Linked DNA regions of Microbispora hainanensis. The protein of the gene in region 1 interacts with the protein of each later gene in a pairwise test. Links are inferred from orthologs where the notes say so. Each region holds a gene or a part of one and is shown in the gene's direction. Other genes may lie near its edges.

Evidence for each region.
Region 2: the proteins of OHB01_RS14770 (region 1) and ileS interact in binary tests that used the Escherichia coli proteins (3 or more experiments, as listed by UniProt). The link is inferred for Microbispora hainanensis from one-to-one orthologs.

What each region holds. Positions count from the first base shown.
Region 1 is NZ_CP108086.1:3,120,087-3,123,150, reverse strand. The notes cover bases 309-3,064. They hold OHB01_RS14770 (hydrogenase maturation protease), read left to right. Parts: upstream 309-1,326; coding sequence 1,327-1,803; downstream 1,804-3,064. Other genes in these bases: hypD (hydrogenase formation protein HypD), read left to right, coding at 2,565-3,064; OHB01_RS14760 (HypC/HybG/HupF family hydrogenase formation chaperone), read left to right, coding at 2,309-2,557; OHB01_RS14765 (hydrogenase maturation nickel metallochaperone HypA), read left to right, coding at 1,927-2,334; OHB01_RS39910 (DUF6893 family small protein), read left to right, coding at 1,817-1,921; OHB01_RS14775 (hypothetical protein), read left to right, coding at 309-1,318. In the rest of the region: OHB01_RS14780 (DUF6084 family protein), read left to right, coding at 1-44; more of OHB01_RS14775, read left to right, coding at 41-308.
Region 2 is NZ_CP108086.1:5,179,564-5,183,561, reverse strand. The notes cover bases 176-3,865. They hold ileS (isoleucine--tRNA ligase), read left to right. Parts: upstream 176-506; coding sequence 507-3,665; downstream 3,666-3,865. Other genes in these bases: OHB01_RS24215 (MFS transporter), read right to left, coding at 3,748-3,865. In the rest of the region: more of OHB01_RS24215, read right to left, coding at 3,866-3,998. UniProt on the Escherichia coli protein: Catalyzes the attachment of isoleucine to tRNA(Ile). As IleRS can inadvertently accommodate and process structurally similar amino acids such as valine, to avoid such errors it has two additional distinct tRNA(Ile)-dependent editing activities.

The sequences.
Region 1 (3,064 bases):
ATGCCCTCCTGAAGGAAGCGCGCATGAAGGAGGGAGCACGGTGACCGTGCCGATGGAGGCGGCCCGCCGCGTCGCGGACGCCGTGCTGTACGAGGGCTACCTGCTCTATCCCTATCGCGCCTCGGCGGCCAAGAACCGCATGCGCTGGCAGTTCGGCGTGCTCGTGCCGCCGAACTACCCCGGCGAGCCGTCGGGCAGCGCGACCGAGTGCCTTCTCGAGGCCCCCGGAGACGCCCGGATCGACGTGCGGCTGCGGTTCCTGCACGTCAGGAGCAGGACGGTCGAGCGGGAGGAGGACGACGGCTACTGGCCCGTCCCGAAGCTGACCGTCGGCGGACGCGACTACCTCAGCTTCGACGAGGCCACCGAGCGGGAGGCCCGCACCACGGTGTCCCTGGCCCGCGTGACGGCCAGGCCCTGCACGATCGAGGTCCAGGTGCTGGCCGACCGCGTCATCGAGAACATCGCGGGCCCCGGCGGCGAGCGGACCGGCCGGATCGTCTGCGAGCACCAGCCGCTCGACGCGGAGCTGCGGATCTCCGCCGAGCGGCTGCCCGGGCCGTACGGGCTGGTGCGGCTGCGGGTGGAGGTGGAGAACACCTCCCACTGGGAGCGGGCGGACGCGCCGCGCGAGGAGGCCCTGCGCCGCTCGCTGGTCGCCGCCCACCTGCTGATCGGGGTGAGCGGAGGGGCGTTCGTCTCGCTGCTCGACCCGCCGATGTGGGCCGAGGCGGCGGCGCGGCAGTGCCGCAACGAGAACACCTGGCCGGTGCTGGTGGGCGAGGCCGGCCGCCGCGACGTCGTGCTGTCCTCGCCGATCATCCTGTACGACCACCCGGCCATCGCGCCGGAGAGCCCGGGCGACCTGTTCGACTCGACGGAGATCGACGAGCTGCTCACGCTGCGCACGCTGACCCTGACCGAGGAGGAGAAGCGGGAGGCGCGGGTCACCGACCCGCGTGCCGCCGAGATCCTCGAACGGGCCGCCGACCTGCCGCCGGAGCTGCTCGAACGGCTCCACGGCGCCATCCGTCACCTGGAGGTCCCCGCGCGGACGACGCCCGACGACGAGTCCGTGACCGTGGGCGGGGTGCGGATCGCCAGGGGCAGCCGGGTGCGGCTGCGGCCGGGCCACCGCCGCGCCGACGCGCAGGACATGTTCCTGGCCGGGCGGACCGCCCTGGTCGAGGCGGTGTTCCTCGATGTGGACGGCGTGCGCCACCTGGCCGTCACGCTGGAGGACGATCCCGGCTCCGACCTGCAGCGCGAGCAGCGGCGGTTCTTCTATTTCGCGCCGGACGAGGTGGAACCCCTATGAAGACCGGCATGAGAACACTGGTGGCCGGCGTGGGGAACGTCTTCCTCGGCGACGACGGCTTCGGCGTGGCGGTCGCCCGCCGCCTCACCGCCGCCGGGGTGCCCGACGGGGTGCGGGTCGGCGACTTCGGCATCCGCGGCATCCACCTCGCCTACGAGCTGACCTCGGGATACGACCTCACGATCCTCGTCGACGCGGTGCCGTCGGGGCTGGCCCCCGGCACGCTCAGCGTCGTGGCGCCGGCCTGCCCGGACGCGGAGCGGGCCTTCGTGGACGCGCACGCGATGACGCCCGAGGCGGTGCTCACCCTGGCCTCCGGGCTCGATCTCCCGTGGGGCGGCAGGGTCCTGCTCGTCGGCTGCGAGCCTGCCGACGTGACGCCGGGGATGGACCTGAGCCCGCCGGTCGCGGCGGCCGTCCCCGAGGCCGCCGACCTCGTGCTCGCACTCATCACGCACGAGTTCGCGAAGGAGGCGGGGAGATGAAGGGGTTGGGGAAATGCTGAAACGCCTGGTCCTCATGCTGGTGGCAGCCCTGGTGGCCGCGCTGGTCGTCCAGTCGCTGCCCGACATCCGGCGCTATCTGCGGATCAGAAGGATGTGACCCTGATGCACGAGTTCGGGATCGCCGAGGCCGTGCTCGAGGCCGTGGAGCGCCGGGCCAAGGGCAGGCGGGTGCGCCGGGCCCGGGTGCGGGCGGGCGCGCTGCTGCGCATCGCCCCGCAGGCCCTCGACCAGGCGTTCTGCCTGGCCTCCGCGGGCACGGTCGCCGAGGGTGCGGCGCTCGACCTGGTCGTCGAGCCCGTACGGCTCATCTGCCGGGGCTGCGGGCACTCCGCCCTGTGCGCCGACCCGCTCACGATCTGCGGCCTGTGCGGCGGGATCGACATCGACAGCGAGGGCGGGGACAGCCTCGTCCTCGAATCCGTCCAGCTCGACCCCGGCGCCACTGCGGAGGTGTCCTATGTGCCTGGGCATTCCGGGCGAGATCGTGGAGATCCCGCCCGGTCAGACTGACCTCGCCAGGGTCGACGTGAGCGGGGTGCGGCGGGTCGTCAACATCGGCCTGCTGGACGGTCAGCCGCTGCGGCCAGGCGACTGGGTCCTGATCCACGTCGGCTTCGCGCTGTCGAAGATCGACGAGGCCGAGGCCAGGGCCGCGCTGGAGTTCCTGGAGGGCATCGGCCAGGCGTACGAGGACGAGCTGGCGGCGCTGCGTGACTCGTCCATAGAGAGGTGAAGGACCCATGCGCTTCGTCGACGAGTATCGCGACGCGGACAAGGCGCGGGCGCTGTCCGCCAGGATCGCGAGCCTGTGCGAGCCGGGCCGCACCTACAAGTTCATGGAGGTGTGCGGCGGCCACACCCACACCATCTACAAGCACGGGCTGGAGGACTACCTGCCCGAGACGATCACGCTGGTGCACGGCCCCGGATGCCCGGTCTGCGTGATCCCGATGGGCCGCGTGGACGACGCGATCCACATCGCCGAGCAGCCCGACGTGATCATGACGTCGTTCGGGGACATGATGCGGGTGCCGGGCGGGCGGGGATCGTTCTTCGACTCCACGGCCCAGGGCGCCGACATCCGCATGGTCTACTCGCCGCTGGACGCGCTGAAGATCGCCCGCCGCGAGCCGGACCGCCGGGTGGTCTTCATGGCCATCGGGTTCGAGACCACCACGCCGTCGACCGCCATGACCGTGCTGCGGGCCGCGGCCGAGGACGTGCGGAACTTCTCGGTCTT
Region 2 (3,998 bases), 2.1 Mb from region 1 along the record:
TGTCATCGAGACCATGCCCCGGATCCCGAGGCGAAGGCCCGCGGACCACCACCGGTCGTCCTCCCGACGGCCGCCGGGGCCCGCCCGCACATCCCCACAACAATCGCGAGGCCTGCGCGTGTTCCTCCCTATTCCCGGGACGGGCCGGGTCTCACCCCTAACGTCGCGCGTATATCGGGAAGCCCTTCCGCCCGCGTTGCGTTATCGTCGTAGTCTGCAAGGTGTTGATGGGGACGAGTACCTCCGCATCCGCCCGCACAGCGACCCGGGGACGGTGTGAGCCCGGGGCGGGCCGCGCAGGGAAGATCACCCCGGAGCCGCCGGAAGAAAGGCCGTCCCGGCCGAGTAGAACCGGCAGCGGAGAGGAAAACGAGAGGGCGCCCGGCCAGGCCGGTCGTCAAGAAGGGTGGTACCGCGGAGCCGTTCCCGGCTTCGTCCCTTCACGCCATGTCAGCAGCGCTGTCAGCAGCCCCTGCCAGCTCACCGCGTGGAGGTCCCGCCCGACGATGTCTTCCCACTATTTCCGCTCACTTCCCGCGCAGGTCGACCTGCCGGCCCTCGAGCACGAGGTCCTCGAACGCTGGCGGGACGGGAAGGTCTTCGAGCGCTCGCTGGAGCAGAACGCCGGAGGCCCCACCTGGGTGTTCTACGAGGGCCCGCCGACCGCCAACGGCATGCCCGGCGTCCACCACGTCGAGGCCCGCGTCTTCAAGGACGTCTTCCCCCGCTACAAGTCGATGCGCGGCTACCACGTGCCCCGCAAGGCCGGCTGGGACTGCCACGGCCTGCCCGTCGAGGTCGCCGTCGAGAAGGAACTCGGCCTGTCCGGCAAGCCCGAGATCGAGTCCTACGGCATCGCCGAGTTCAACGCGCGCTGCCGCGAGTCGGTGCTGCGGCACGTGGACGCGTTCGAGGAGATGACCGAGCGGATGGGCTACTGGGTCGACATGTCCCAGGCCTACCGCACGATGGACCCCCAGTATGTCGAGGCCGTCTGGTGGTCGCTCAAGGTCGTCTGGGACAAGGGCCTGCTGTTCCGCGACCACCGGATCACTCCGTACTGCCCGCGCTGCGGCACCGGCCTGTCCGACCACGAGCTCGGCCAGCCCGGCGGCTACGAGACCGTCTCCAGCCCGTCGGTGTACGTGCGGATGCCCGTCCTGTCCGGCCCGCTGGCCGAGATGGGCGCCTCGCTGCTGATCTGGACCACCACCCCTTGGACCCTGGTGTCCAACACCGCGGTCGCCGTGCACCCCGACGTGACGTACGTCGCGGCCCGGCGCGGCGACGAGGTGCTGGTCGTGGCCGAGCCGCTGCTGCGGCGGGTCCTCGGCGAGGACGCCGAGGTGCTGGCCACCTACCAGGGCTCCGAGCTGGAGCACACCGCCTACCAGCGGCCCTTCGACCTGGTCGACATCGAGGGCGCCCACTACGTCGTGCTCGGCACGTACGTCACGGTCGAGGACGGCACCGGCCTGGTCCACCAGGCTCCCGCCTTCGGCGCCGACGACATGGCCGTCTGCAGGCGCTACGGCCTGCCGGTGGTCAACCCGATCGGCCCGGACGGCCGCTTCCTGCCGGACGTGCCGTTCGTGGGCGGCAAGTTCTTCAAGGACGCCGACGAGCCGCTGACCGAGAACCTGCGCGAGCGCGGCCTGCTGTTCCGCGGGGAGCACTTCGAGCACAGCTACCCGCACTGCTGGCGCTGCCACACTCCGCTGCTCTACTACGCGCTGCCGTCCTGGTACATCAGGACCACCGCGATCAAGGACCAGCTCCTCGCCGAGAACGAGCGCACCAACTGGTTCCCCGAGACGATCAAGCACGGCCGCTATGGCGAGTGGCTGCGCAACAACGTCGACTGGGCGCTGTCGCGGTCGCGCTACTGGGGCACCCCGCTGCCGCTGTGGGTCTGCTCGGAGAACGAGGACCACGTCACCTGCGTCGGCTCCCTCAAGGAGCTGGGCGAGCTGGCGGGCCAGGACCTGACCGGCCTCGACCCGCACCGCCCGTACGTCGACGACGTGACCTTCCCGTGCCCGTCGTGTCAGGCGGAGGCCCGGCGCGTGCCCGACGTGATCGACGTCTGGTACGACTCCGGCGCCATGCCGTTCGCCCAGTGGGGCGCGCCGCTGGTCAACAAGGAGGTCTTCGAGAGCTCCTACCCCGGCCAGTTCATCTGCGAGGCGATCGACCAGACCCGCGGCTGGTTCTACTCGATGATGACCGTCGGCACGCTGGTGTTCGGCCGGTCGTCGTACGAGAACGTGCTCTGCCTCGGCCTGATCCTCGCCGAGGACGGCCGCAAGATGAGCAAGCACCTCGGCAACGTCCTGCAGCCGATGCCGCTGATGAACCAGCACGGCGCCGACCCCCTGCGCTGGTACATGGCCACCTCCGGGTCCCCCTGGGCTCCGCGCAGGATCGGCCACGCGGCGCTGGAGGAGATCGTCCGCAAGGTCCTGCTGACCTACTGGAACACCGCGTCGTTCTTCACGCTGTACGCCAACGCCGAGTCGTGGTCCCCGGCCCGGGCGGCCGAGGCCCCGGCGTACGCGGACCGGCCGCTGATCGACCGGTGGGCGCTGGCGGAGCTGCACCGCACGGTGGCCGAGGTCACCGCGTCGATGGAGGAGTTCGACACCGCCCGGGCCGGGCGCCGACTCACCGAGTTCCTGGACGACCTGTCCAACTGGTACGTCCGCCGCTCGCGCCGCCGCTTCTGGTCCGGTGAGGCGTCGGCCTTCGCGACGCTCTACGAGTGCCTGGAGACCGTCACCCGGCTCATGGCCCCGCTCGTGCCGTTCCTCACCGACTATCTGTGGGACGTGCTGCGCGAGCCGGACGCCCCGGCCTCGGTGCACCTGGCCACCTGGCCCGAGGTGAACACCGCGCTGCTCGACCCCGAGCTGTCGGAGCGGATGGCGCTGGTGCGCCGGCTCGTTGAGCTGGGCCGCTCGGCGCGTGCCTCGTCGTCGGTCAAGACCCGCCAGCCGCTCGGCCGTGCCCTGGTCGGCGCTCCCGGCTGGGCCGCGCTCCCCGGCGAGCTGCGCGACCTGATCGCCGACGAGCTCAACGTCCAGCGGCTTGAGGACCTGTCGGGCTTCTCCGCCGACCTGGTGACGTTCACGGTCAAGCCCAACTTCCGCAGCCTCGGCAAGCGGTTCGGCTCGCAGACCAAGCTCGTCGCCGCGGCGGTGTCGAGCGCCGACCCGGCGGAGCTGGCCCGCGCCCTGCGCTCGGGCGGGTCCGCGACGGTCGACGCCGGTGAGCTGGGCACGGTGGAGCTGGGCACGGACGATGTGATCGTCACCGAGCAGCCGAAGTCCGGCTGGGCCGTGGAGACCGGCGCGGTGGACACCGGCACCGGCGAGACCGTGGCGCTCGACCTGGCGATCACCGACGAGCTGCGCCGGGCCGGCCTGGTCCGCGACGTGATCCGGCTCGTCCAGGAGGCCCGCAAGTCCACCGGCCTGTCCATCACCGACCGCATCCACCTGTGGTGGTCGGCCAAGGGCGAGCCGGCCGAGGCGCTGCGCGAGAGCGGCGACGCCGTCGCCGAGGAGGTGCTGGCGGCGAGCATCACCGAGGGCACCCCGGACGAGGACCTGCCGGTGCACGAGGACGCCGACCTCGGCCTGTCCTTCCGCCTCCGCAAAGCCTGATCCCGACGCCGATGGGGGCCGGTCACGCCGACCGGCCCCCATCGTGCATGTACGGCGGCCGGGGGTGCCCCGGCGGCTCCGCTCAGCCGGGCTCGACAATGCGGCGGCGGGTCGCCATGACGACCACCCCGCCCGCGAGGGCGAGGGCGGCCAGCACGGCGGCGAAGATCGTCGAGCCGGTGGTGAGGCCCGCCGCGTCGCTGAGATACCCCGCGGCGACCGGCAGGAGACCGGCGGGTACGTACCCTCCCACATTGAGCGCGGCGTTCGCCTCGGCCAGCCGGGTGGCCGGAACGGCGGCATTCAGCAGCGACAGCCCGGCCAGCTGGCCCA